Regions from separate parts of the Hydrogenophaga sp. 5NK40-0174 genome, predicted to be linked through region 3. Evidence: predicted binding sites of a transcription regulator. Region 3 holds the regulator's gene; each other region holds the start of a gene.
What was found. The regulator sigma-54, encoded in region 3, starts transcription at its own class of promoters, with help from an activator protein. The targets are predictions, from matches to a motif close to TGGCANGNAANCTGCTTT.
Positions count from the first base shown of each region.

Region 1 (7,179 bases), on a different contig from region 3:
CAGCAGAAGGGTCAGCGAGATGCCCTTCCAGAGCAGAACAGGATGCCGCTCTGCCAAAGGTGGCCGACGTGCGTGAAGCAGGCCTTCGGGCGGGTGCCGCAGCTCATGGGTGAACTCGCTGATCTCCTGGTGGCGCCGGAATGGGTCGATGTGCAGTGCTTTTCGAAAGACGCCATCGAGCCACAACGGGATGGGGCGGTTGTCGTCCACGACGCTGCGATAAGTCAGCTTGCGTTGCTCTCCACGGGTTCTGGTTTTGGCCAGGTCGAGCCCATAGGGCAGGCGGCCACTGAGCATCTCATAGCTCATGACGGCCAGGGAGAAGAGGTCTGAGGCGGCTGATCCACCGTCTCCGGTGAAGTACTCTGGCGCCGCATACTGGACGAACCCGGGGACGGGAGCGTGCTCTGGGGCAACCTGTCCCAGCCCGGCGACCCTGACAGTGCCGTAGTCGATGATCTTGACGGTACCGCTTTGATCAATCATGACATTGGCCGGGCGTATGTCCTGGTGGATCATTTCCATGCGGTGCAACGCCTGCAATCCCTTGCCGGTCTGCTCGATGATGCTTCGGACCTCTTCGAGCGACGGTGCCGGGTGGTCAGTCATCCACTGCTCAAGCGTCTGGCCTTCGATGTATTCCATGGCCACAAACAGGTGCTTGCGCTCACGGCCGCTGGTGTGAGGTTTGAGCAGGTGCAGGTTGTCCACCCTGCGGGCGATCCATTCCTCCATTTGCAGGTGCTCGAGCTCTGCCGCCTTGTCTTTCATTTCGGTTGAGGGCACCTTGATGACCACTTTCACACCAGTCTCGTCATCGGTGGCGAGAAACAGCTGACTGCGGTGCGTCTGGTGAAGTTGCCGAACAATGGTGTAGCCCTCGAAGCGCATGCGCGGCTGCAGGGTGGGAGGCATCGCCAGCATGGCCTCGGGCGGGCGTGAGCCGAGATCGCCGGCACCGGGGGCGGCCTCTACCGCGACGATCTGGATGGTCAGGTTGTCCTCGCTGCCCTGCGCATACGCCTGCTCGACCACGTGCTTTGCTGCGGCATCCAGATCCTCCGGGTGCGAGGCAATGGCCTCATGGATGAGCTTGGCGTCGACATGTTCGTAGACACCATCAGTGGCCAGGACAAAGACATCGCCCGTGGCCATGTCGACCTGGCGATGGTCGATTTCGAGTTGTGAATGGGCCCCCATGGCGCGCGCCAGATAGCTTTGGTCTCCACCAAGCCAGACGCGGTGGTCGTCGGTCAGCTGTTCCAGGCTGCGCTCGTGCAGCTTGTAAATGCGTGAGTCGCCCACATGGAACAGGTGTGCTGTGTTCTGGCGCAGCACCATCACGCTGAGAGTGCAAACATAGCCACGGTCCTTGTCGAAGCGGTACTGACTTTGCTGTGTCTGCGAGTGCAGCCAGGAGTTGGCAGCAGAGATGACCCTTTCGGCCGAGCGCTTGACACTCCAGGCTTCGGATGTGCAGTAGTAGTCGGCCAGAAAGCTGGCAACGGCAGATTCGGCGGCGACGTGACTGACTTTGCTTGAGCTGATGCCATCGGCGATGGCGATGGCGATCCCTTTGGATGTCAGCTGTGGGTCATCGGGCACACACAGACCGTGGAAATCCTGGTTCTGGAGCTTGCGTCCCTTGTCTGAATACTGGCCAACCCTGACCCTCAGTTTGTGCTGGTTGTTCATGGGTAATCACGCGAACCAATTGGGCGGAAATAGAACAGGGGTCGTGACCGGGGTGACCCTTTCACGACCCCTGGTGGGGCATGCGCCCGGCTTCGAGGCCAGGCAGATGCTCAGACCGAATCAGGCGACGGCGCGCTTGGGTGCGGTTTTGTAATGGGTGGAGTACAGGGTGGCCCCGACGAAGGTCAGTCCACCAACCAGGTTGCCCAGCACCGTCGGGATTTCGTTCCAGAAGAGATAGTCCATCACGGTGAAATGGCCGCCAAGCATCAGGCCGGACGGGAACAGGAACATGTTCACGATGGAATGTTCGAAGCCAAGGTAGAAGAACACCAGAATCGGCATCCACATGGCGATCACCTTACCCGAGACGGAAGTGGACATCATGGCTGCCACCACACCGGTGGACACCATCCAGTTGCACATCACAGCCCGGACAAACAGGGTCAGCATGCCGGCAAATCCGTGTTCGGCGTAGCCAACCGTTCGTGATTCACCGATGGTGCCGATCTTCATGCCGACCGCATTGGGGGCCTCGCTGAAGCCGTTGGTGAAAATGATCGCCATGAAGACGGCCGTGGTCATGGCGCCGGCAAAGTTGCCGATGAAGACCAGCGACCAGTTGCGCATGACGCTGCTCCAGGTGGCGCCCGGGCGTTTGTCCAACACAGCGAGCGGTGCCAGCGTGAACACACCGGTCAGCAGGTCAAATCCGAGCAGGTACAGCATGCAGAAGCCGACCGGGAACAGAAGGGCGCCGATCAGGAAGTTGCCGGTGTTGACGGCAATGGTGACGGCAAAAGCGGCGGCGAGGGCGAGAATCGCGCCTGCCATGTAGGCACGGATGAGTGTGTCGCGCGTCGACATCATGAGCTTGGACTCGCCTGCGTCGACCATTTTGGTCACGAATTCCGCTGGTGCTAGGTATGCCATGGTGCGTTTCCTTCATTGCTGGGTTGATAGCCGGTCCGTTGGTTGCGGTCCGCTTTTGGCGGAGCACATCACAGCGTTCCCTCGGTTCAAACAAAAAAGAAACGGCGGCCCCATCTCTTGAGTGGGCTCGAAGGCCATCGAAGAGCAGGGACGCCGTTGTCCTTAAATGCAGCGGTGAATGCGGGACTGCTGCATCAGCACCTGTCCGCCATTGGACCGTTGCTGACAATCAGTTCCAAGCAGATCGCGTGCCAGGCGAAAAGTCGGCTGCCGCTTGAAGGAAATGCACCGAATTGGTACCTGAGGAGATGAGCCAAAAGGCGCGCAGTGCCTTTTTGGTGCGGCGCAATATCGAAGGGGCCGGAGCATGCCCGGCAAGTGGGCTCAGGCTGCGGCTTCCAGGCCGTTGGTGAAGTGCTCACGCATGCGTTGCGCAGCCAGTGTGCTGTCGCGCCCCGCAATGGCTGCCATGATGGCCGCGTGCTCTTTCAGGGAGTCGTGCAGGCGGCCTGTCTTGAAGAGGGAGTGGTGACGGTTGAGCTTCATCACCTTTCGCAGGTCCGCCACCATTTGCTGGCGCCAGCGGTTGTCCGCCATTTCCAGCAGTCTGAGGTGAAACTGCTCGTTGATGGCAAAGAAGCGCTCTCGGTCGTCTACCGCAGCGGCCAGATCCTCGTGCATGTCCTGCAGCTCCTTGAGCTGAGCGTCGTCCGCCCGGGAGGCCACCACGCCCGCCGCATCAGACTCCAGCAGGCTGAGGAGGTGATAGACGTCGGCCAGGTCCTTCTCCGAGACTTCTGTGACATAGGCGCCGCGGCGGACCTTCATGGTGACAAGCCCCTCGGCGGCCAGGACCTTCAGGGCTTCCCTCAGCGGCGTGCGGCTGATACCGTATTCCTCGGCGATCTTGAGCTCGTCAATCCAGCTCCCTGGCTGAAGCTCGCGCTTGAAGATGCGCTGCCGGAGCAGCTCAGCAACTTCCTGATAAAGGGCGCGGGGGGCAAGGGACACAGCGGACATGCAGACGGGGTAGGGATCGGGAGAGTGGAGTCTGATTGTAAGCGACCCTGAATATTTTGCATCAATAATTATGAATGACGTAAAATGAACAGTCCTTATTTGTTGCACTTGCACACCTATTCGCCATGAGCCAAAAGCCCACCGAATTCAATCCGCCATCCATGGAAGCCTGGACCAAGCTGGCCCAGAAGTCTGCACCGGGTGGAGACGTTGACGCCCTGAACTGGCAAACCCCTGAAGGCATCACCGTCAAGCCTCTGTACACCGCGGATGATCTCAGCGGCCTGCCTTATGCCAATACATTGCCGGGCATGGAGCCGTTTGTCCGTGGCCCACAGGCCACCATGTACTCGGTTCGGCCCTGGACGATTCGCCAATACGCCGGTTTTTCCACTGCCGAAGAGTCCAACGCCTTTTATCGCAAAGCGCTGGCAGCGGGCGGGCAGGGCGTGTCGGTGGCATTCGATCTGGCCACCCACCGTGGTTACGACAGTGACCACCCGCGTGTCACGGGCGACGTGGGCAAGGCAGGCGTGGCCATCGACAGTGTCGAGGACATGAAAGTCCTGTTCGATGGCATCCCGCTCGACAAGATTTCGGTCTCCATGACCATGAACGGTGCCGTGCTGCCGGTGCTGGCTGGCTACGTGATTGCTGCTGAAGAGCAGGGCGTGACGCAGGACAAGCTCTCGGGGACCATCCAGAACGACATCCTCAAGGAGTTCATGGTCCGCAACACCTATATCTACCCGCCGGAGCCGTCGATGAAGATCATCGGCGACATCATCGAGTACACGGCGCAGAACATGCCCAAGTTCAACTCGATCTCCATCTCGGGCTATCACATGCAGGAAGCCGGCGCCAATCAGGCGCTGGAGCTGGCTTTCACCCTGGCTGACGGCAAGGAGTATGTGAAGACTGCCATGGCCAAGGGGCTGGACGTGGACGCCTTTGCGCCGCGGCTTTCCTTCTTCTGGGCGGTGGGCATGAACTTCTATCTGGAGATCGCCAAGATGCGCGCCGGCCGTCTGCTGTGGGCACGCATCATGAAGGGCTTTGACGCAAAGAACCCCAAGAGCATGATGCTTCGCACGCACAGCCAGACCTCAGGCTGGTCACTCACCGAGCAAGACCCATACAACAATGTGGTGCGCACCACCATCGAGGCCATGGCTGCCGTGTTCGGTGGCACCCAGTCGCTGCACACCAACTCGTTTGACGAAGCCATTGCGTTGCCCACCGAGTTCTCGGCCCGCATTGCCCGCAACACGCAGCTCATCATTCAGGAAGAGACCCACATCACCAATGTGGTGGACCCCTGGGCTGGCTCCTACATGATGGAGAAGCTGACCCAGGACATGGCCGACAAGGCGTGGGCCATCATTGAAGAGGTCGAGTCCATGGGCGGCATGACCAAGGCCGTGGACAGCGGCTGGGCCAAGCTGAAGATCGAAGCCAGTGCCGCAGAGAAACAGGCACGGATCGACTCCGGCAAGGACGTCATTGTGGGCGTCAACAAATACAAGCTGGCCAAGGAAGACCCGGTCGAGATCCTGGAGGTCGACAACGTCAAGGTGCGCGATTCGCAGATCGCCCGGCTCCAGAAGCTGCGTGCCGATCGTGACGACGCGGCAGTCGCGGCGGCGCTGGAAGCGCTGACCGCAGCAGCAGAATCAGGCGAGGGCAACTTGCTTGACCTCTCCATCAAAGCCACGCGCCTGCGCGCGACTGTGGGCGAAATCTCCGACGCGCTGGAAAAGGTCTTCGGGCGCCACCGCGCCGATACGCAAAAGGTGACTGGTGTGTACGCTGCCGCTTACGACTCCGCCGAAGGCTGGGAACAACTCAAGAAGGAAATCGCCGATTTCGCTGACGCCCAGGGCCGTCGCCCGCGCGTGATGATCGCCAAGCTCGGCCAGGATGGTCACGACCGAGGTGCCAAAGTGGTGGCCACGGCCTACGCAGACCTCGGTTTCGACGTCGACATGGGCCCTCTGTTCCAGACGCCCGAAGAATGCGCGCGGCAGGCCATCGAGAACGATGTGCATGCAGTCGGCGTGTCCACGCTGGCGGCAGGCCACAAGACACTGGTGCCGGCCATCATCGCCGAGCTCAAGAAGCAAGGTGCTGACGACATCATCGTGTTTGTCGGCGGAGTGGTGCCGCGTCAGGACTACGACTTTCTGTACGAAGCAGGGGTCAAAGGCGTCTACGGTCCGGGTACACCGATTCCGGCGAGTGCCAAGGACGTGCTCGAGCAGATCAAAAAGGCCATCTCTTGATTCACCCCCGCGGCGCGGCGCGCCACCCCCTCAAGGGGGCGGCACCAGCGGCCTGGCAGAGCCAGTTCCGCGGTGTCCTGGGTTGTTGACATGCTGGGTATGACCACATCAAGCACTTATCTGGACGGGATTCTTCATGGCAACGCAGCCGTGCAGCGCCGTGCCATGGCCAAGGCCATCACGCTGCTGGAATCCACCCGTGCTGACCACCGGGCCCAGGGCGACGAGTTGCTCACGGCATTGCTGCCACACACGGGCAACAGTCTGCGCCTGGGGATCAGCGGTGTACCAGGCGTGGGCAAGAGCACCTTCATCGAAGCGCTTGGCCTGCACCTGATCGGGCAAGGGCATCGCGTGGCAGTGCTTGCCGTCGACCCGACCTCGTCGGTCTCGGGCGGCTCCATTCTGGGTGACAAGACCCGCATGGAGCAGCTCTCCGTCAAGGCCGAGGCCTATATACGCCCCAGCCCCAGCAGCGGCACGCTCGGTGGCGTGGCCGAGAAAACGCGCGAAGCCATGCTGGTGTGCGAGGCGGCAGGCTATGACGTCGTCATCGTCGAGACCGTGGGTGTGGGCCAGAGCGAGACGGCCGTGCATGGCATGACCGACATGTTCTGCCTGCTGCAACTGCCCAATGCCGGCGACGACCTGCAGGCGATCAAAAAAGGCGTAATGGAACTGGCCGACCTGGTCGTCATCAACAAGGCCGATATCGACCCGGATGCCGCGACGCGTGCGCGTGCGCAGATCACTTCGTCGGTGCGGCTCCTTGGATTGCACGGCAACCCTGACCACATTCATCACGACGAGAAGATCTGGCACCCGCAAGTCATCCAGATCAGCGCACTGCGCGGTGACGGTGTGGGCAGCTTCTGGGACGCTGTTTCCAACTTCAAACAACTGCAAACCGCCAACGGCCGAGTGGCCAGCCGGCGACAACAACAAGCCAAAGCCTGGATGTGGGAACGCATCGAGGCGGGCCTCAAGGCACGCTTTCGAGAGCACCCGCAAGTGCGCTCCCAGCTGGCCAACGTTTCACAGGCCGTCATTGACGGCCACATGCCGGCGTCCACTGCGGCGCGGCAGCTGCTGGAGCTGTTTGACTGATCAGGGCATACCGCCCGGTCGCTCCACTCCATACATCCAACACGATCAACCCAACGGCATTTCAAGCCTCGCATCCATCTGGAGAGCACAACATGCAAGACATCCTGGAACAACTCGAGAAAAAGCGCGCCGCAGCCCGACT
Region 1 covers NZ_BAABWG010000001.1:697,648-704,826, forward strand. The annotation lists gene ABWV89_RS03230 (bifunctional protein-serine/threonine kinase/phosphatase) at 1-1,695, opposite strand, end outside; gene ABWV89_RS03235 (formate/nitrite transporter family protein) at 1,816-2,628, opposite strand; gene ABWV89_RS03240 (GntR family transcriptional regulator) at 3,013-3,648, opposite strand; gene scpA (methylmalonyl-CoA mutase) at 3,774-5,930, shown strand; gene meaB (methylmalonyl Co-A mutase-associated GTPase MeaB) at 6,030-7,037, shown strand; gene ABWV89_RS03255 (acyl-CoA carboxylase subunit beta) at 7,130-7,179, shown strand, end outside.
Region 1: a site for sigma-54 is predicted at 2,865-2,882, ahead of ABWV89_RS03235 (formate/nitrite transporter family protein). Genes of this name have one in related genera too.

Region 2 (7,179 bases), on a different contig from region 3:
GAAAGAGGCGCCGGTGCATGAGAACGTGAAAGCCGCCATCGTGGCCGCCAGCGAGCTCGACACCCGCCTGGTGATGCGCCCGCTGCGCAACACCGAGCGTGTGCTCACCAACGCAGCGGTCGAGCGCCTGCTGGCCAAGGAAAAGGAACTGGGCGCCAGCATCAGGTTCGAGGACATCCTGCCCGAAGTGGCTGGTGTCTACCCGAAGATCATGCAGACCGGCGCCATGGACGCAGGGGCCTGGTCATGTGGCATGGTGGCCGGCCTGATCAAGGATGTGCCCACCGTGCAGGAGTTGATGACCCGCATCATGGGCGAAGCCAACGATATCATCAAGCAACGGCTGAAGGCACTGGCCAGCAACTGAGTCTGGCAAGCGCCAAGCGGTGCACCAGGCATCAATGCGCCTGCTTCAGCGCTCGCCGGTACTGAATGGCTTCGGCCACATGCTCGGCGCTCACCTGTGTGCAGCCAGCCAGATCTGCGATGGTGCGTGCGACGCGCAGGCTGCGGTGGGTGCTGCGGGCACTCCAGCCCATCCGGGTGGCCGCCTTGTTCAGAAATGCGATGGCACTGTCATCGATGGCGGCGGCCTGGTCAAGCTCACGCCCGCTGAGTGACTGGTTGGGTTTGCCCTGTCGTGCGTCGGCGCGTTCGCGTGCGGCGAGGACGCGGCTTCTGACATCGTCACTGCTCTCGCTCGCCGGGGCCTCGCGCTCGAGCAACTCCTCGGGTGGTAGGGCGGGCACTTCGACATGCAGATCGATGCGATCCAGCAGCGGTCCGCTGAGCTTGCCCTGATAGCGGGCCACCTGCTCGGGCGAGCAGCGGCAGGCCCGTCGCGGATGGCCGAGATAGCCGCAAGGGCAGGGATTCATGGCGGCAATCAGCTGGAACTTTGCCGGAAACTCGCTTTGAAAGGCAGCACGTGATATGCGGATCTGTCCCGTCTCCAGTGGCTCGCGCAAGGCTTCGAGGGCGACACGGGGAAACTCCGGCATTTCGTCCAGAAACAGCACGCCGTGATGGGCCAGGGAGATCTCGCCGGGCCGGGGAGGAGAGCCGCCACCCACCAGCGCCACTGCCGAGGCACTGTGGTGCGGCGCAGATGTGGGGCGTTGTCCCCAGCACTCCAGGTCAAAGCGACCCGCCAGAGACGCCACGGCTGCACTCTCCAGGGCTTCGGTAGTGTCCATGGGCGGCAGCAGGCCGGCAAACCGGTGAGCCAGCATGGACTTGCCCGAACCGGGCGGGCCGACCATCAGCAGGCTGTGGCCGCCAGCCGCGGCCACTTCCAGGGCGCGACGAGCGGCGGCCTGACCTTTGACGTCGGCCAGATCGGGGTAGCGAGTCTGGTTGCCGAGGTTGGACGGGGTGCTCAACCGTCCCCAGCCGTCCGCTGACGCCGAGACTTGCGGTTGGTCATCGCAGGGACCGTCCGTGGCGTCTTGTGGTGTATGCAGAAATGGCGCCACGGCGTCGAGCAGGTGGCGTGCCCGGTAAATATGGGCGTCCGGGACCAGCGCGGCTTCTGCTGCGCTCTCGGGCGGCAAGACCAGCCGAACCGGGCTGCCAGGCTCGCACGCGTTGTCAGCGTTGTCCTTGGTGCGATCGGCCGTGTGCTGAAGCTGTTGTTGGTGCAGTGCCAGACTCATGGCGAGGGCGCCGCGAATGGGGCGTAGCTCACCACTGAGTGAGAGTTCGCCAGCAAACTCCCAGCCTTCCAGTTTGGCGGCAGCAATCTGGTCGCTGGCGGCCAGAATGCCCAGTGCGATGGGCAGGTCGAAGCGGCCAGAGTCCTTGGGCAGGTCGGCCGGTGCCAGGTTGACCGTGATGCGTTTGTTGCTGGGAAAGCTCAGGCCAGCGTTGGCGATGGCTGAACGCACCCGCTCACGGGCTTCCTTGACCTCGGTGTCTGCCAGACCCACCAGCGTGAAGCTGGGCAGACCATTGGCCAGGTGGACCTCCACCCGGACGGGGCGTGCTTGCAGGCCCTGCAAGGCGCGGCTGCGCACAAGCGCCAGGCTCATGGTGACTTCTCCCTGTTTTGGTGCGCGCGGCACCGATTTGTTCTGATGCACCGTTCTGTGCGCTTGCACGAACTTGGTGCGATTCATCGGTTTGACGAGTTCGGATGATGCGAATACCGATGCCCGATGCTGGCATGCGTCAGCCGATCAGGCCTCCTCAAAACACGGCATGTCGGCATGTTTCCTCGCCAAATTTGAGGATGTTGCTATCAAAAAGGGTTGTGGCACGGTCCGTGCTAAAGGGTGTAAGCGATTGATTCGACGCGTGGCTCATCCTCCGCGCAGAAGTTGTCATCCAAAGTGGTGAAGGCTCCCGGGCCGACACCAAGCGTTCAAGAACCGCCGCTGACCCTGAGGTCAGACGAGCTTCCCTTCCACAAGAGGAAACACAGCATGAAACTGGTATCCGCCATCATCAAGCCGTTCAAGCTGGACGAGGTGCGTGAAGCACTGTCCACCATGGGCGTGCAAGGTATCACGGTGACCGAAGTCAAAGGCTTTGGTCGTCAGAAAGGCCACACCGAGCTCTACCGGGGCGCCGAGTACGTGGTCGACTTTCTCCCCAAGGTCAAGATCGAGGCCGCCGTCTCCGACGAGCTGGTCGAGCGCGTGATCGAAGCCATTGAAGGCGCTGCCCGCACCGGCAAGATCGGCGACGGCAAGATCTTCGTTGCCGATCTTGAGCAAGTGGTCCGCATCCGCACCGGTGAAACCGGCAAGGAAGCCCTCTGACCCTTTGTCACCAACGACGAGAAAGATCACGAACATGAAAAAGTTTCTAGCTACCCTCTTTCTGGGCCTGGGGCTGTCACTCGGTGGCCTGAACGCCTATGCTCAAGCCACGGAAGAAGCCGCACCAGCGGCAACGACCGAAGTGGCCGTTGAAGTTGCTGCAGAAGCACCTGCAGCTGCCGAAGAAGCCGCACCGGCGCCGACGGTGGACAAGGGCGATACCGCCTGGATGATGGTCTGTACCATCCTGGTTATCCTGATGGTGGTGCCGGGTCTGGCCCTGTTCTATGGCGGTCTGGTCCGCAGCAAGAACATGCTCTCTGTCCTGATGCAGGTGCTGATGGTGTTCTCCCTGATCACCGTGCTGTGGGCCGTCTATGGCTACAGCCTGGCGTTCGGCGGCGAAGGCCTGATCATTGCCGGTCTGGACAAGTTGTTCCTGATGGGTGTGACACCTGAATCACTGGCCGACACCTTCACTGACGGTGTGAAGATCCCCGAGTTTGTCTTCATCGCGTTCCAGGCCACTTTTGCCGGCATCACCTGTGCCCTGATCGTTGGCTCCTTCGCCGAGCGGATCAAGTTCAGCGCCGTCCTGCTGTTCAGTGCACTGTGGTTCACCTTCAGCTACCTGCCTGTTGCGCACATGGTGTGGGGCGCCGGTGGCTACCTGCTCGACAAGGGCGCACTCGACTTCGCTGGCGGTACGGTTGTGCACATCAACGCAGCGATGGCTGGTCTGGTCGGTGCCTACCTGCTGGGCAAGCGCATTGGCTATGGCCGCGAATCCATGGCACCTCACAGCCTGACGCTGACCATGGTCGGTGCATCCCTGCTGTGGGTGGGCTGGTTCGGCTTCAACGCCGGCTCCAACCTGGAAGCCAACACCTTCGTGGGTCTGCCATTCATCAACACGCTGCTCGCCACTGCGGCCGCTGTGCTGGCCTGGTCTGTGGGTGAAGCGCTCTTCAAGGGCAAGGCTTCGATGCTCGGCGGTGCTTCCGGTGCCGTTGCAGGTCTGGTGGCCATTACCCCTGCCTGCGGCTCCGTTGGCCCCATGGGTGCCATCATCATCGGCCTGATCGCTGGTTTCCTCTGCCTGTGGGGCGTGACCGGCCTGAAGAAGATGCTCGGTGCCGACGATTCGCTTGACGTCTTCGGCGTGCACGGCATCGGCGGTATCGTCGGTGCGCTGCTGGTGGGCGTCTTTGGTGCCCCTGGTCTGGGCGGCACTGGCGGCGAAGACTTCTCTATCGGCTCGCAGCTGGTGATTCAGGCTGAAGGCGTGCTGATCACCATGGTGTGGTCCAGCGTCGTGGCCTTCATCTGCTACAAGATTGTGGATGTGGTCATCGGCTTGCGCGTCTCGGAAGAAGCCGAGCGTGAAGGTCTGGACATCACGTCTCACGGCGAGGCAGCGTACAACCGCTGATCTCTGCCGGGCAGGATGAACCAGGTGTCCCGGACGCCCGGTTCATCCGCCAAAGATTTCGTTTGAAAGACTCCTTTGGATGTTCCCCGCGTCGCCGCAAGGCACGCGGGGTTTTTTGTTGGGCGGTCCTCTGTACGCAGGCGGAGCCGAGGGGCGGGGTATCTGGAAGGCTTCCGCGTGCCCAGGCATGGCGTCCCACAAATTGACTCAATCCGTTTGACTCATTCGGTTGGGATGGCAGGGCGGGGCACCGCCTTCTAGCATTTGTCCCGTTCAAGGAGATTTGCACCATGCCCAGACCCGTTTCCCGGCCCAGTCGATGGCCAGCCACGCTTCGAATCCGCGCTATTCTGTGGATGGCCATGTCCGCCTATGCCATTCACCAGATGCCGGCGCATGCGGGCAACCCTGACAGTCAGGGCCACCAGCGCGGCGAAGCAGTCGCTTCCAGGAAAGTGGAGTCAAAGAAGTCCGAGGGCAAACCACGGGTGGGCAGTGTCCGGTTCATTCGCAGCAGCTCAGAGGAGACCAAGGCGCAGCGCACCAAGCGCCTCAAGCGCGAATGCAAGGGGCGTCCCAACGCGGGTGCATGCCTGGGAATGACGGATTGACAGACCGACAGGCAGTCGCCGGATAGCGTCCCGAATGGGGCAAAAAGTACCCGCATGTGGCTGCCTTCACAGGCAGGCACGCAAAAAATTCAATCACCTCAAGGGGTCTGGCCGCTAACATGGCGTCCATGCAACCTTCGGCCCCCCAAGACGCTTCTTCTTTCAGCGCATCCCCGGACGAACTGATCGAAACGGTTCGCTCTGCCGCGACGGCGCGACAGCGCCGCCGCATTGCAGGCGCCGGTACCAAGGCGTTTCTCTTCCCTTCGCAAGCCGACGACCGGCCGGTGCTCGATGCCCGTGCCTGGTCCGGTATTGTCAGCCACGAACCCACTGAGCTGGTGGTGACGGTGAAGGCGGGAACGCCTTTGCACGAGCTGGACGCGGCTTTGTCTGCGCATCAGCAATATCTGCCGTTCGACCCACCCCGGTATGCCGAGGGAGGCACTGTGGGGGGGGGCGTCGCTGCCGGCCTGGCCGGGCCAGCCAGGGCGAGTGTGGGCGGTGCGCGCGACTATGTGCTGGGTGCACAGTTCATCGACGGGCGTGGCCAGTGGATGACGTTTGGGGGCCAGGTCATGAAAAACGTGGCCGGATACGACGTCAGCCGGGCGCTGGTCGGCTCGCGCGGGCAGCTCGGCCTGATCACCGACATTTCCCTCAAGGTGCTGCCACTGCCGCCTGCCGAAACCACTCTGGTGTTTGAACTCGATCAGGCCAGGGCGCTGCAGCAGCTGCATGTCTGGGGCGGTCAGCCCTTGCCCATCAATGCCAGTCGCTGGGAGGGCGGCGAAGTGCCGCGCCTGCATGTGCGGCTTCGGGGGGCGGTCGCAGCCGTGGAGGCGGCCACCCAGCGCATGTGCGGTGACGCAGCCGGCCAGGTCGTGGCGAACGAAGCGGCTCAGCGTGACTGGGCTCAGTGTCGCGATCACCAGCTGGCATTTTTCCGGACTGCAGGCCCCGAGATGAGCCTGTGGCGCCTGTCGGTGCCCCAAACCGCTGCCGCCATGGATCTGCCTTACGCCCAGCTGATCGAGTGGCAGGGTGCGCAGCGCTGGTTGTGGGCGCCTGCTGCGTCATCGGAGGCGATCCGGTCGGCGACCCACGCGGTGCGTGGTCATGCGCAGCTGTTTCGTGCCGGTGTCGGTGGTGACCAGGGCGTGCCGCGCGAAGACGCTGTGCCACCCGCAGTGGCTGCCATCACGCGCCGACTGCGTGAGGCCTTTGATCCCCATGGCATCTTCGCCCCCATGCAAGACTGAATACCGAGCCGGCCACACCGTTCATGCAAACCCATCTCGCCCCCGAATTCGACAACACCGCGCTCGGCCAGGAAGCTGAATCCATTCTGCGCAAGTGCGTGCATTGCGGCTTTTGCACCGCCACTTGCCCCACCTATCAGCTGCTGGGAGACGAACTGGATGGGCCGCGTGGCCGCATCTACCTCATCAAGCAGGTACTGGAGGGGCAGACGCCGACCCGCAAAACCCAGGAGCACCTTGACCGCTGCCTGACCTGCCGCAATTGCGAGAGCACTTGCCCCAGCGGCGTGCAGTACGGTCATCTGGTGGACATTGGTCGACATGTGGTCGAGTCCAAGGTGGAGCGCCCTGCTCGCGAGAAGGTGGTGCGATGGTTGCTCAAGGAAGGTCTGACTTCCCCGGCCTTTGGCCCTGCCATGAAAATGGGGCAGCTCGTGCGCGGCCTCATGCCCGAAACACTCAAGGCCAAGGTGCCCGCGCCGCAAAAAGCTGGTGCCTGGCCCACGCGCAAGCATGACCGCAAAGTGCTCATGCTCGCTGGCTGTGTTCAGCCGGCCATGATGCCCAACATCAACACGGCGACGGCGCGCGTGCTTGATGCGGCAGGCATTGAGACCATGGTGGCCAGCGAAGCCGGTTGTTGTGGCGCCGTGAAGTACCACCTCAACGACCAGTCCGGCGGACTCGCCCACATGCGGCGAAACATCGACGCCTGGTGGCCGCACATCGCCTCAGGCGCGGTCGAGGCCATCGTGATGAATGCCTCCGGCTGCGGTGTCACGGTCAAGGAGTACGGCCATGTATTGCGCGACGACCCGGTCTATGCGGACAAGGCAGCACGCGTCAGTGAGCTGACCAGGGACCTGAGCGAACTCTTGCCCGCGCTGGTGCCGGCCTTGCGCGAGAAGCTGCGTACCGCACCCGACAGCGCCAGGGTGGTGGCATTTCACCCACCCTGTACGCTGCAGCACGGACAGCAGCTCAAAGGCGGGGTGGAAAAGCATCTGGGAGCGCTGGGCTTCACCGTCATGGTGCCCGCCAACGAATCCCATCTGTGTTGTGGCTCGGCAGGCACCTACTCGGTGCTCAACCCCGAGCTGGCCTATCAGCTG
Region 2 covers NZ_BAABWG010000003.1:535,242-542,420, forward strand. The annotation lists gene ABWV89_RS12045 (NAD(P)H-dependent flavin oxidoreductase) at 1-367, shown strand, start outside; gene ABWV89_RS12050 (YifB family Mg chelatase-like AAA ATPase) at 399-2,030, opposite strand; gene glnK (P-II family nitrogen regulator) at 2,424-2,762, shown strand; gene ABWV89_RS12060 (ammonium transporter) at 2,797-4,194, shown strand; gene ABWV89_RS12065 (hypothetical protein) at 4,485-4,805, shown strand; gene glcE (glycolate oxidase subunit GlcE) at 4,934-6,067, shown strand; gene glcF (glycolate oxidase subunit GlcF) at 6,091-7,179, shown strand, end outside.
Region 2: a site for sigma-54 is predicted at 2,253-2,270, ahead of glnK (P-II family nitrogen regulator). Genes of this name have one in related genera too.

Region 3 (7,179 bases):
AAACACGATAGGCGAATGCCCGTCCGGCCATTGCCTTCGCGCTTTTGCTGCCTGGTCCTTGAGCGACTGCCACACGTGCTGTTGGCAAGGGATCAGTTTTTCAAAAGCGAATCGCCGCTGCAGGCCTGGCGCAATGTTCAAAGCCATTTGCGCCGCTTCAATGACCACCGTGCCGCTGCCGCAACAAGGGTCGTACAGCGGAGGGATGTCGTCCACCGACTCGGCCGCACGGGCCTGGTCGTCCCACCCCGTCGCAGCGATCATGGCTGCGGCCAGGGTTTCCTTCAGCGGCGCATCGCCCTTGTCTTCTCGCCAGCCCCGCTTGAACAAGGGCTCGCCCGTGGTGTCGATATAGAGCGTCAGCTCGTCAGCCGTCAGGTGGGCGAACACCCGCACATCCGGCCACCTTGTGTCCACGCTGGGTCGTTCGCCGCGCTTGGCGCGAAACCGGTCACAGACGGCATCCTTGATCTTCAGTGCGGCAAAGTTCAGGCTCTTGAGCGGGCTGTGCTGCGCCGTGATCTCAACCTTGAGTGTTTGATCAGGGTCGAACCAGATCTCCCAGGCGACGCTGGAGGCGGCGTCGTACAGGTCCTCTTCTTGCCGGTAGCGCCCGTTCCACAGGCGAACCAGCACGCGCTGAGCCAGGCGGCTGTGAAGATTGAGCAGCATGGCATTGCGCCACGACGTGCGCACCTGCACGCCAGCACGGACCGCGCGAACCGGCTCGTCTGCTCCGACGAGCCGGCGGACCTCGGCTTCAAGAAATGCTTCGACGCCGGCCGCGCAGGGCAGAAAGATGTCCAACTGATTCATGCGATGGATTTGACTGTTCAAGACAAGTCGCGTTCACCCGCGACCTGGGAGCCATAGGGTCCGGTTCAGAAGGCGGAGCTCAAAGCGCCTTGCGTAGATTGGCCGGAGCGATCCGCAACGATTCCCGGTATTTGGCCACGGTTCGGCGCGCACACTCAATACCCTGCTCGCGCAGCATGGCAGAAAGCTGATTGTCGGACAACGGCTTGCTGGGTTCTTCGGAGGCGATGAATTGCTTGAGCAGCGCTCGCACCGCTGTGCTGGACGCGTTGCCTCCCGTTTCCGTTCCCAGGGAAGAGCCAAAGAAGTACTTGAGCTCATAGGTGCCGAATGGCGTGGCCATGTACTTGGCCGTGGTCACACGGCTGATGGTGGACTCATGCAAGCCCAGCTCGTCAGCGATCTCGCGCAAGACCAGAGGGCGCATGGCCAGCTCGCCGTGCATGAAGAAATTGCGCTGCCGCTCGACAATGGCGGTTGAGACACGCAAGATGGTGTCAAAGCGCTGCTGGATGTTCTTGAGGAACCACCGTGCTTCCTGCAACCGCTGTTGCATGGCGGCATAGCCCCCACTGTCGGCATTGGCGTCTTTTGTGCCGCCGCGGCTCTGTCTCATGGCGCCCGCATAGGCATCCTGAACCCGCACCTTGGGCATCACATCAGGGTTGAGCTGCACCTTGAAGCCACGCCCCGACCGACTGACGATCACGTCCGGCACGACCACCATCTGATCGACGTTGACGAAACGCCGTCCGGGCTTGGGCTCCAGGCCGGCAATCAGTGCCAGGGCAGACTTCACCAGTTCTGCTGGCAGGGAACACTGGGCGCTCAGCCGTTTGACGTCCCGCTTGGCGACCAGCTCCAGCGGCTGGTCGCAAAGCTGCAAGGCTGCCTGGGCCTCGGGCGTATTGCGCAATTCCATGATCTGCAGCCGCAGACACTCGCTCAGATCGCGAGCACCCACGCCTGCCGGCTCGAGATGCTGCAACCAGGCCAGGGCCGTGCGCAGCTGCTCTTCAGCCTCCTCCAGCTGCTCCACACCTGGAGGGGGCTCGCCCGCACCGTGTTTGAGGCGCCACCAATCGAGCGCCAGCGACATGAGGTCATCTTCAAGATAGCCGTCGTCGTTGAGCGACTCAATCAGGAAATACAGCGCGGCCTGATCGTCGTCACTCAGACGCATGCAGCGGGCTTGCTGGTGCAGGAAGTCATACAGGGTCTCGTGGGCGCTGGCCAGATCCATGGCGGAGACCTCATCCCCCCCATCGCCGCTTCCGGCGTTGCGCGCTGGCGCATCCCCCCCCCACTCGCCGTCATCGGGCGCCACGTCGACGCTGCCATCCCCTTCCCAGCTCTCCTCCACGGGCGCGTCACCATCGGCACGCAATTCCGCAGCTTCCTCGCGCGCCTCTTGTGCAGTGTCAGAAGTGGATGTGCCATCCTTTGTTGCAGAAGGACCGGCATCGGTCTCAGTGCTCTGGGCGGCGTCGATTTCGACGGCCTGCTCTCCTGAGCTCACCTGCGCATCCGACTGATCGAGCCCGAACTCCTCTCGTTCGGCCGCGTCGTCGGCGCGCTCGAGAAAGGGGTTCTCGTCGAGCATTTGCTCGACTTCCTGCGCCATCTCCAGCGTAGACAACTGCAACAGCCGGATCGACTGCTGCAGTTGAGGGGTCAGCGCCAGATGCTGGGAGACGCGTAGCGAAAGGCCTTGCTTCATGAGCCCCACACCAGCCGCACGCGCAGACCATCGCCAGCGTACAACCGTTGTCGTTGAGCTTGCACACCCGCACCCATGCCTACATCCTGAAGTGCTCGCCCAGGTACACCCGGCGAACATCTGCGTTGTCCACAATTTCCTGCGTTGTCCCGCTGGCAAGGACCTGACCATCCGAGATGATGTAGGCGTGATCACAAATGCCAAGCGTCTCTCGCACGTTGTGGTCCGTGATCAGGACACCGATGCCACGCGACTTGAGGAAGCTGATGATTTGCTGGATCTCGATCACGGCGATGGGATCGATACCGGCAAAAGGCTCGTCGAGCAAGATGAACCGTGGACTGGTGGCCAGGGCTCGCGCGATCTCGACGCGGCGGCGCTCCCCGCCGGAGAGCGCTGGGGCCGGGGAAGCGCGCAAGTGGTCCACCCTCAAATCCTTGAGCAACTGGTCCAGCCGGGCATTGATTTCCAGCTCGGACAAGGGTTGTCCGGCCACATCCACCTGCAACTCCAGAACCGCGCGGACATTTTGCTCGACGGTGAGTTTGCGAAAGATGGATGCTTCCTGCGGCAGGTAGCCCAACCCGAGGCGAGCCCGTCGGTGGATAGGCAAGCGTTCGATGCGCTTTCCATCCAGGGTGATTTCGCCGCCGTCAGCGCGCAGCAATCCGACGATCATGTAAAAAGAGGTGGTCTTGCCTGCACCGTTTGGTCCGAGCAATCCCACGACCTCACCCTTGTCAACCGAGAGTGAGACATCCTTGACGACCTTTCGGCTGCCATAGGATTTTTTCAGGCCCCGAACGTCCAGACGACTCTCGACAGCCATGGCCGGCGGCGATGCCGGCTCGAGCAATGCGTCGCTTTCGCTCACGGAGTCTTCTCGTTGAGCTTCTCGGAAGACTTGAGCTGCGCCGGCGGAGCCGATGGCTCGCTGGTCTTGTCCTGAGGAATGGGGGTGAGCATGGCCCGAACACGGCCGCTCGGGTTGCTCTCCGTCTGGGCACCCTTGCCACCCTTGACAGTGAACACCTCTGTCTCACTGTTGTAGACAATTTCATTGCCCGCACTCTCGTCATTGAGCTGAGCACCGCGGAAGCGGCGCAGCACAGCCTGCCCGGTGAAAGTCACCGTCTGCTTCTGGCTGTCGTAGACGATCTTGTTGCCTTCCCCTTCAATGTACTCATCCAAGCCTTCGCGCTTCTGGCGGAAGAAGCCCGGATTGCTTCCCTTGCCCACCAGCACGCCTCGCTGGTTGCCCTGATCGTCCTGACGAACCCGCAGGGAGTCTCCGCGCATGGTGATCGTGCCTTTGGTGATCAGGACCTTGCCGCTGAAGATGCTGGTCTGGCGGGCGTCGTCATAGCGCAGCGCGTCAGCTTCAATGTTCATGGGCTTGTCCTTGTCGGCTTTTTCAGCCAGCGCAACACCATTGGCGAGCAGGGCAACACCAACCAGAAGGGTCGAGCGGATCAGAGATGTGGGAAATGTTACAGGCGTCATGGCAGTACAGGGCACGAAACTTGCATTCATTGTAGCGATTTATCGCTGGTATGCGGGGGGTGACTTGGCAATCACACCATAAAAAAGTGACAAGGGCCGCCCGAAGGCAGCCCATTGCTCGTCAGCCAATGGTTTGAAGATCAGATCTCAGCCCTTGCGGACTTCATCAATCAGCTGGGACGCCACTTGCAAGGTGCGAGGTCCTTGACCGGGAATGTAGAAGCGGCCCGCCACCGTCACAGCAGGCGTGCCTTCGACCTGATAGGCGTCCTGAACCTGCACGGCTCGCTTGGCCTTGCCTGCCACGCCGAAAGAGTTGTAGACCGCCACGAACTTGGCGCGATCCACACCCTGGCTCGCGACCCAGTCAGCAATGCTGTTGGCATCGCCCAGTCGCTTTTTCTCGGTGTGCCATGCCTGGAAGAACTTGTAGTGCAACTTCTCCACCAGGTCCATCGCTTCCAGCGAGTAGTACAACTGCTGCAACGGCACAAAGCGCGCGTTGAAAGCCACATGCACACGGCGGACCACGATGTCATCTTTCTGCTCGGCCTTCCACTTTTCCATGGGCGGCTCGAAGTTGAAGCAGTGGGGGCATCCGTAAGAGAAGAATTCGAGCACCTCGATTTTTCCCGTGGGCACGTCTGTCAGCACCGGGTCCTTCAGCACCCGGTAGTGCTTGCCTGGCGTGAACACCTGTGCCTGCGCATTCGCCAGACCTGACCCCAGAACGGCTGCACTCACCAGTGACTGGGAAAACAAACGACGCTGCATGCTCGGCTCCTCTCGATCCTGATCAAAAATTCGTTGGTCTCTTGTGGCCTGGCAAAGTTCCTCTCAACTTGCCCGCGGCCCATCACGCCTTCAGCGGCGCAGTCGCACGAGAACGGCGTCCACGCCATTGACCACCAGCTGCTCGCGGGTGGCATCTGCCATGGACTTCTCCTCGAACGGCCCGATGCGGACGCGGTAGACGGTCCGGCCATCCTGGCTGCGCTCGGATACGCCAGCGACCATGCCCATCATGCCCAGACGGGCACGCTGGTTTTCAGCGTCGCCCGCCGAGCTGAAAGCGCCGGCCTGGACAAAGTAGGTGTACGGATCGCTCTGGTTGACCAGCCCGTCTGCCGAAGGGCTGGTAGAGGCCGTTCGCGAGCGGACGAAGTCACCCAGAGGGTCACCTTCTGTCGCATTGCCACTCTCGGGCTGTGCGGTGACGCCAGGCTGTGCAGGCGGCTCGGGTGGCGGGGCCACTGTGGTTTCCTGGCCGCCCAGGACCGAGTTGGGGTTCCAGCCCTTGTTGCGCTCAGCCTCTTGCGCATCCTGTTCGGCGGTCCGGGACAGGGACCGTTCGACGAACGGAATGGGCACGCGCGTGACGTACACCGCGACCACAAGTGCGATGGCCAGCCCCACCACGACGCCGATCACGAAACCCAGCAGGGTTCCGCCGCGTTGGTGGCGGGCAGAGGCAGAAGAAGATGAAAGTGGTGTCATGTTGGTGCTCAGGTTGGACAGCCGCTATCGACAGCGGGTTGCCTTACATTTTCTCGGGCGCACTCACGCCCAGCACAGCCAGACCATTGTGCAACACCTGCGCGGTGGCCGCGACCAGTGCCAGTCGGGCCAGCTTGATCGCTTCGTCCTCCACCAGGATGCGTTCGGCGTCGTAGTAGGAGTGATAGGCTGCGGCGAGGTCACGCAAGTAGAACGTCACGTCGTGTGGCGCAAAGTCACGTGCAGCACCGGCGAGCATGTCGGGGTACTTGGCCAGCTGCAGCATCAGGGCTTGCGCAGCCGGGGTGTCCAGCGGCGACAGGTCCACGGTCGTGAGGGTGGCGGCATCACCGCCCCAACCCGCCAGCACCGAGCAGATGCGGGCGTGTGCGTACTGAACGTAGTAGACCGGGTTGTCGTTGTTCTTCTGAACAGCCAGATCGACATCGAAGGTGTATTCAGTATCGGGCTTGCGCGAGAGCAGGAAGAAGCGCACGGCATCCTTGCTGGTCCACTCGATCAGGTCTCGCAGGGTGACATAGCTGCCCGCACGTTTGCTGATCTTGACTTCTTCGCCACCGCGCATCACGCGCACCATGGTGTGAAGCACGTAGTCCGGGTAGCCTTGAGCGATACCCACACCGGCTGCTTGCAAACCAGCGCGCACGCGTGCAATGGTGCCGTGGTGGTCGGTGCCCTGGATGTTGATGGCCTTCTCGTAGCCACGCTCCCATTTGGCGATGTGGTACGCCACGTCGGGCACGAAATAGGTGTAGGAGCCATCGCCCTTGCGCATGACCCGGTCCTTGTCGTCACCGTAGTCCGTGGTCTTGAGCCAGAGAGCGCCCTCTTCTTCGTAGGTCTTACCGGCATCGCGCAGCTTTTGCACGGCCGCATCGACCTTGCCGCTGGTGTAGAGGCTGGATTCGAGATAGTAGTTGTCGAACTGGACGGAGAAGGCCTTGAGGTCAAGGTCTTGCTCGTGGCGCAGATAGGCGACGGCAAACATCCGGATGTCATCCAGCGCATCCGGGTCACCGCTGGCGGTGAACTCACGGTCATCGGAGTGCACCGTCTTCTTGGCCATGTAGTCGTTGGCAATGTCCTGGATGTAGTCGCCGTTGTACGCAGCCTCGGGCCAGTCAGCGTCACCGGGCTTGAAGCCTTTGACGCGCAGCTGCACGCTGTTGGCCAGGGTCTGGATCTGCACACCCGCGTCGTTGTAGTAGAACTCGCGGAAAACGTTCCAGCCCTGTGTTTCGTACAGGTTGCAGATGGCATCGCCCAGTGCGGCCTGGCGCCCATGGCCCACGTGAAGGGGGCCGGTCGGGTTGGCCGAGACAAACTCCACCATCACGCGGTGACCATTGGAGGGCTGCACACCAAAGCCGGCTGCATCGTGCAGGACTTCGCTGACGATTTGCTGCTTGGCCTCGGGCTTGAGCCGGATGTTGATGAAGCCAGGCCCGGCGATATCGATATCGCTCACCCACTGCTGGTAGACCGGCTGCGCCAGCAAGGCAGTGCGGAGTTGTTCTCCCACCTGGCGGGGGTTGGCCTTGAGCGGCTTGGCCAGTTGCATGGCCGCGGTGACTGCGAAGTCGCCGTGGGCGGCCACCTTGGGCGACTCGAATGCAGCCTTC
Region 3 covers NZ_BAABWG010000007.1:19,665-26,843, forward strand. The annotation lists gene ABWV89_RS18080 (THUMP domain-containing class I SAM-dependent RNA methyltransferase) at 1-816, opposite strand, end outside; gene rpoN (RNA polymerase factor sigma-54) at 896-2,536, opposite strand; gene lptB (LPS export ABC transporter ATP-binding protein) at 2,616-3,365, opposite strand; gene lptA (lipopolysaccharide transport periplasmic protein LptA) at 3,407-4,039, opposite strand; gene ABWV89_RS18100 (thiol:disulfide interchange protein DsbA/DsbL) at 4,187-4,813, opposite strand; gene ABWV89_RS18105 (SPOR domain-containing protein) at 4,904-5,536, opposite strand; gene argS (arginine--tRNA ligase) at 5,580-7,179, opposite strand, start outside.

Region 4 (7,179 bases), on a different contig from region 3:
GGTGTACTTGGCCACGTAACGCTTAACGCGTTCGTTGTCGTTGCGGTCGGAGTCGCCTGCCAGCGCGCCGCGCTGTTTCTTCATTTTGTCGGCGGTTTGCCAGGTGCGAATGATGACTTCACCCACACGGCCCATGGCTTGTGAGTCGCTGCTCATGATGCTGATGGCGCCCAGGTCGTGCAGGATGTCTTCAGCGGCAATCGTCTCGCGGCGGATGCGGCTCTCGGCAAAGGCCAAGTCTTCCGGAATACCGGCGTCCAGGTGGTGGCAGACCATGAGCATGTCCACGTGCTCGTCCAGCGTGTTGACGGTGTAGGGCATGGTGGGGTTGGTGGACGAGGGCAGGAAGTTGGCCTCGCCAACGACGCGCATGATGTCGGGTGCGTGGCCGCCGCCGGCACCTTCGGTGTGGAAGGCGCAGAGTGTGCGGCCCTTGGTCGCGGCGATGGTGTTTTCCACAAAGCCGGACTCGTTGAGCGTGTCCGAGTGGATGGCGACCTGCGTGTCGGTTTCCTCGGCGACGGACAAGCAGTTGTCGATCGCGGAGGGCGTGGTGCCCCAGTCTTCGTGCAGCTTCAGGCCAATGGCGCCGGCATCGATTTGCTCGCGCAAAGGGTCTGGGCGGCTGGCGTTGCCTTTGCCCAGGTAGCCCAGGTTCATGGGCAAGCCGTCGGAAGCTTGCAACATGCGTTCAATGTGCCAGGGGCCGGGAGTGCAGGTGGTGGCGAAGGTGCCGGTGGCCGGACCGGTGCCGCCGCCGAGCATGGTGGTGACGCCCGAGGTCAGTGCTTCGTCCACCTGCTGGGGGCAGATGAAGTGAATGTGGGAGTCGATGCCGCCAGCGGTGACGATGGCGCCTTCGCAAGCGATGATTTCGGTGCCGGGGCCGATGATGATGTCGACACCGGGCATGGTGTCGGGGTTGCCCGCTTTGCCGATGGCAGCAATGAGGCCGTTCTTGATGCCGATGTCGGCCTTGACGATGCCGGTGTGGTCGACGATCAGGGCGTTGGTGAGCACCGTGTCCATGGCGCCTTCGGCGCGGGTGCGCTGGCTTTGCGCCATGCCGTCGCGAATGGTCTTGCCGCCGCCGAACTTGACCTCCTCTCCGTAGCCGCCCGCGGCCAGGGTGTAGTCCTTTTCGACTTCGATGAGCAGGCTGGTGTCGGCCAGGCGAATGCGGTCACCGACGGTGGGGCCGAACATGTCGGTATAGGCGCTCTTGCTGATGTGTGCCATGGGCGTTGCTTCCTTGCGCTGGCGTTGTGTGCGGTGGGGGGAGGGCGCGGCTCAGTTCAGAGGCTGCCTTGAACTTTCCCCTGAAATCCAAAAATCTGGCGGTCGCCGGCGTAGTCGACGAGTTCAACGGTGCGTTGCTGGCCGGGCTCGAATCGCACGGCCGTACCGGAGGCGATGTTCAGACGCATGCCTTTGGCCGCGTCACGGTCGAAATCGAGGGCGCCATTCGTTTCGGCAAAGTGATAGTGCGAGCCAACCTGAACAGGGCGGTCGGCCGTGTTCTTCACCACCATCGACACGGTGCGTCGACCAGGGTTGAGCGGGTGGTCGCCTTCTGCGGGCAGGATCTCTCCTGGAATCATGGTGCTGGCCTCCTGCGGTGAGGTGTGAGCGGTAAGCGGTGTAGGGGAGCGAAGCGCCTTACTTGCGCGATGTCCAGATGGCGATGGCGCCGATGGCAATGGCGATCACAAAACCAATGACGTCTGTGGCATGCCAATGCGTGCCCATCAGGCCGTGGCCGTCGTGGGCAAAGGATGGCGTCGCGAGAGCAGCGGAAGCGGCGCAGGTCAACAGTGTCTTTGTGGTTGTCATGGTGGGTGTCCTCAAGGGTCAGGGAATCGGTTGGTGCACGGTCACCAGCTTGGTGCCGTCGGGGAAGGTGGCTTCGACCTGAATGTCAGGGATCATTTCCGCGATGCCGTCCATCACATCCGCGCGCGTCAGGACTTTTTGCCCTTCGCTCATGAGCTCGGCCACGCTCTTGCCGTCGCGCGCACCTTCCATCACGGCGGCGGTGATCAGGGCAACGGCTTCGGGGTAGTTGAGTTTGAGCCCGCGGGCCTTGCGGCGTTCGGCCAGCAGCGCTGCAGTGAAGATCAGCAGCTTGTCTTTTTCACGCGGAGTCAGTTCCATGGTTTGCTTCGCTTCTGGTGTTGTGGCGCAGGCTGTCTCTTCAACTGGTCAAATAGATGTCCTGGCACGTGTGTTTGAGTCTCTTGGGGCCGGTAGCCAACGCGATCTAGGCAGCAGATTGCAGCAGGCATGGACCGTTACCGGGCGATGATCGGGCGCAGTTGCCGTTTTGCAAGTTGCGTGCCCTCTCACCATTGCAGCGGTTTGCCTGGCACAGATTCTGCGATCAGTCCTGCGTGGAGACCAATACGCCATCTGCCGTAGACGCCGGTACTTCCGGGGTGGCAGCAAATACTACATCGACGGCCCCTCAGCGCATCATCAAGGTTCGTCGCGACTACAACTCTTGGGTCGCGAGCGAAACCATGGAGGACTACGCGCTGCGCTACACGCCCCAGCGATTTCGCCAATGGAGCGAATGGCGGGTGGCCAACACGGCGTTTGGCGCTGCATCGTTCCTGATTCTGGAGGCGGTGGGGGCCACCTTACTGGTGCAATACGGCTTCATCAACGCGTTCTGGGCCATTCTCGCCACCGGCCTGATCATCTTCATGGCCGGCCTGCCCATCAGCATCTACGCGGCCCGCTATGGCGTGGACATGGACTTGCTCACCCGCGGGGCAGGGTTCGGCTACATCGGCTCGACCATCACCTCGCTGATCTACGCCACCTTCACATTTATCTTCTTCGCGCTGGAGGCCGCCGTGATGGCCTATGCGCTGGAGCTGGCGCTGGATATCCCGCCTGTGTGGGGGTATCTGATTTGCGCTCTCGTCGTGATTCCGTTGGTGACCCATGGCGTGTCTGCGATCAGTCGTTTTCAGATGTGGTCCCAGCCTTTGTGGCTGACCTTGATGGTGGTGCCATTCGTGGCCGTGCTGGCCATGGAGCCCGAGGCTTTTGAACAGGTCGTGCACTACGCCGGTGCGGATGGCCAAGGTGGTGCATTTCAATGGCACCTGTTTGGTGCGGCTCTGACGGTGGGCATAGCCTTGATCACGCAGATGGGCGAACAGGCGGACTACTTGCGATTCACTCCGCAGCCCGAACCGGGCAAGCGGTGGCGCTGGTGGGCGGCGGTGCTGGCCGGGGGGCCGGGCTGGGTGGTGTTGGGGGTGATGAAAATGCTGGGTGGCGCGCTGCTGGCCTATCTGGCCATCAGCCACATGGTGCCGGTGGACCGCGCGGTGGACCCCAACCAGATGTACTTGGCCGCCTACGAGTATGTGTTCCCGCATTACGGTTGGGCGGTGGCGGTGACGGCGGCATTTGTCGTGTTGTCGCAGCTGAAGATCAATGTAACCAATGCCTACGCAGGGTCGCTGGCATGGAGCAACTTTTTCTCGCGCCTGACGCACAGCCACCCTGGCCGGGTGGTGTGGGTGGTGTTCAACACGGCCATCGCGTTCATGCTGATGGAGATGAACGTGTTCCATGCGTTGGGCGAGGTGCTCGGCCTGTACTCCAACATCGCCATCGCGTGGATCATGGCGGTGGTCGCCGATCTGGTCATCAACAAGCCGCTTGGCTGGTCGCCTCAGGGCATCGAATTCAAACGCGCTTACCTCTACGACATCAACCCGGTCGGTGTGGGCGCAATGGCTCTGGCGTCAACGCTGTCCATTCTGGCTTACCTCGGCATTCTGGGCCCCGCCAGCGAGGCCTTCTCGGCTGTGATCGCCATGGTGACGGCGCTGGTGGTGTCGCCACTGCTGGCCTGGCTCACGGGTGGTCGCTACTACCTGGCGCGCCGACTGGACAAGGAGAGTTCATCTTCGACGGGCGAAGGCGCGTACCAGCGCCTGAAGCTGCAGAAATGCGTGATTTGCGAGCGCGAGTACGAGGCGCCGGATATGGCGCATTGCCCCGCATACAAGGGCAGCATCTGCTCTCTTTGCTGTACGCTGGATGCGCGCTGCGGCGACATGTGCAAGCCACATGCGCAGCTTTCGGTGCAGTGGCTGAGTGTACTCAGGGCCATCTCCCCGCAACGCCTGTGGCGGCACCTGGAGGCAGGGCTTGCGCACTACCTGTTGATCATGCTGGTCATGGCGCCGGTACTGGCCGCTGTTCTGGGCTTGCTCTACAAGCAGCAAGCGCACAGGCTGGATCAGTCTGTGGCCTTTGCCGCCGACAGCAACCTGCTGGACGCTGCGCTGCGAACGGGTTTTGTGCGGGTGTACCTGGTGCTGTTGCTGATCACGGGCATTGTGGCCTGGTGGCTGGTGCTGGCGCATCGCAGCCGGCAGGTGGCGCAAGAGGAGTCAAATCGGCAAACGCATTTGCTCATGCAGGAGATCGAGTCTCACCAACGCACTGACGAAGCCTTGCAGCATGCGCGCCGGGCGGCTGAGCAGGCCAACCAGGCCAAGACGCGTTACATCAGCACCATCAGTCATGAATTGCGCACGCCACTCAACAGCATCCTGGGCTATGCGCAGCTATTGCAGGAGGATGCTTCCTTGCCACCGCACCGTGCGCAAGCCATTCGTGTGATCAACCGGGGTGGCGAGCATTTGCTGTCTCTGATTGAAGGAACGCTTGACGTGGCCCGGATCGAGTCGGGCAAGCTGGCGTTGGAATCCAAGCCGGTGGCCTTTGCGGAGCTGGTGCAGGAAATGGCCAGCATGTTTGAGTTGCAGGCGGCTGCCAAGGGCTTGCGCTTTGTGTTTGAGCGCAGCGACCGCTTGCCTGAGGTGGTGCGGGCGGATGAAAAGCGCTTGCGCCAGATCCTGATCAACTTGCTGGGCAATGCGGTGAAGTTCACCCGTGAAGGTGAAGTGCGTCTGACGGTGAGCCATGCCCGTGAAATGGCGGTATTCGAGGTGCGCGATACGGGCCCCGGCATGTCTGATCAGGAACTGGAGCGCGTCTTTGAGCCATTCTCTCGCGGCGAGACAGCGGCATCGCACGGCACTGTGGACGTGGCCGGCGGCACCAGTGGAAGCGGCCTGGGGCTGACCATTGCTCGAATGCTGACGGATCTCATGGGTGGCGAGATGAAGGTGAGCAGCGAGCTGGGAGAAGGCACCGTCTTCACTGTGCGGCTGTTCATGCCCGAAGTTCACGGCGTTGAACCAACGATGCGCAAAAAGGAACCGGATCACGTGGGCTACGAAGGTGCGCGGCGCACTGTGCTGGTGGTGGACAACGAGGCCACGGACCGGGAGCTGCTGGCCCAATGGCTTGAACCCCTGGGCTTCAGAGTCTTGCGTGCTCACAGCGGTTTGGACGCGCTGGCCCTGCTGCAGGGCGAAGTGCCAGGCGGGGCTGCGGGGCCCCACGCCATCTTCATGGACCTGGCCATGCCTGGCATCGACGGGTGGGAGACACTCAAGCGCCTGCGTCAATCGGGCTGGGGCAAAGTGCCGCAAGCGATTGTCTCTGCCAATGCTTTTGACAAGGGGTTGGACAACGAACTGGACTTGCCGGCGGAGGATTTTCTGGTCAAACCGGTGCGCCGGCATGATCTTCTGCAGTGGCTGGGGCAACGCTTGGCGTTGAAGTGGGTGGACAAAGCAGACTTGCCCCCGCATCGGGATCGGGTTCAGTCTGAGGCCCAAAAGGGGCCGCTCTCTGTGTCAAGGCCAGAGTTGGTTGGCACGGAACTGACGCCGCTTCTGGAATTGGTGCGCCTGGGCTACTACAAGGGCATCGTGCAGTGGTTCGATGCCTGGTTGCCGGCCCACCCCGGGCAAGACGCTTTTGCCAAAGAGATGAAGGCGCTGGCACGGGAGTTTCGCTTCGAAGCCATGGAGCGACGCTTGATTCAGCTGGGGGCCAATGGCGACGCTGCCGCGTCAAGTGACTTGGCAGAGTCAGAGTAAAGTCGGGGCCACCATGTCCGCCACAGACGCTTCCTCATCTGCTTTTTCTGACCTCCCTGAGAGCATCGTTCCGTTGCCATTGCACCGGGACGACGGCCTTGTTGTGCTGTTGGTGGACGACATGCCGGACAACATTGCGCCGCTTCACGATGCACTGGACGAGGCCGGTTACACGGTGCTGGTGGCGCTGGATGGCGCGTCAGCCATCAAACGTGCCCAGCAGGCATTGCCCGATGTGGTGCTGCTCGACGCCATGATGCCGGGGATGGACGGTTTTGAGGTGGCGCGTCGGCTCAAGGCCGATGAGCGCACCCGGCATGTGCCCATCATTTTCATGACAGGGTTGACCGAGACCGAGCACCTGGTGACGGCGCTGGATGCGGGCGGATCAGACTATGTGACCAAGCCTGTCAAGCCGCGTGAAGTGATGGCGCGCATGGGTGTTCACTTGCGCACGGCGCGCCAGGCGCAGGCGGTCGAGGCTGAGCAAAGCCAGACCCGCAATGCGCTCGATGCATTCGGGTACGCCAGTATCACGGTCCGCGTCAGCGATGGCCGGCTGTTGTGGCAAACCTCTCTGGCGCGTGAGTTGCTGGTCCGATACGGTGGGCCGGATGTGCCGCAGGCGTTTGTGCCGGAAGAGGTGCTGGCCTGGTTGCAGCGCTGTGAGCGCCAGGCCCAAGAAGAAACGGTCGATTTGCCGCGTCTTGTTCTTCGGCATGGCTCGGGCGAACTCAGTTTGACGGTTCACCGTCAGATAGGCGACGAAGAGGACGCCCGTGACTGGCTGGTGGTGATGCAGGAAAGCTCCGAACAGGGCGCCACCGACGCGCTGGCCGAGACCTTCGGCCTGACTGCGCGCGAAGCCGAGGTGCTTTACTGGGTGGTCAAGGGCAAGACCAACCGGGACATTGGCGACATCCTTGGCTCCAGCGCCGGCACAGTGAAGAAACAGCTGGAAAAGGTGTTCGCCAAGATGGGGGCGGACACGCGCACCTCGGCGGCGCGCATGGCCATGAGTCGGGTCGGCGTGCTCAACCAGCGCTGAGACCCAGCAGTTCCACCCAGTTGCCATCCGGGTCGGCCACAATGCCGATGCGAACGCCTGGCGCAATTTCGCGCTCCTTCACCACGATCCTGGCTCCCGCCGCTTCGCAAGCGGTCAGGGCTTCGCTGAGGTTGCCGACCGTGATCGTCC
Region 4 covers NZ_BAABWG010000001.1:41,023-48,201, forward strand. The annotation lists gene ureC (urease subunit alpha) at 1-1,239, opposite strand, end outside; gene ABWV89_RS00205 (urease subunit beta) at 1,296-1,601, opposite strand; gene ABWV89_RS00210 (hypothetical protein) at 1,660-1,833, opposite strand; gene ABWV89_RS00215 (urease subunit gamma) at 1,852-2,154, opposite strand; gene ABWV89_RS00220 (hybrid sensor histidine kinase/response regulator) at 2,436-5,981, shown strand; gene ABWV89_RS00225 (response regulator) at 5,995-7,029, shown strand; gene ABWV89_RS00230 (VOC family protein) at 7,016-7,179, opposite strand, start outside.
Region 4: a site for sigma-54 is predicted at 2,323-2,340, ahead of ABWV89_RS00215 (urease subunit gamma). Genes of this name have one in related genera too.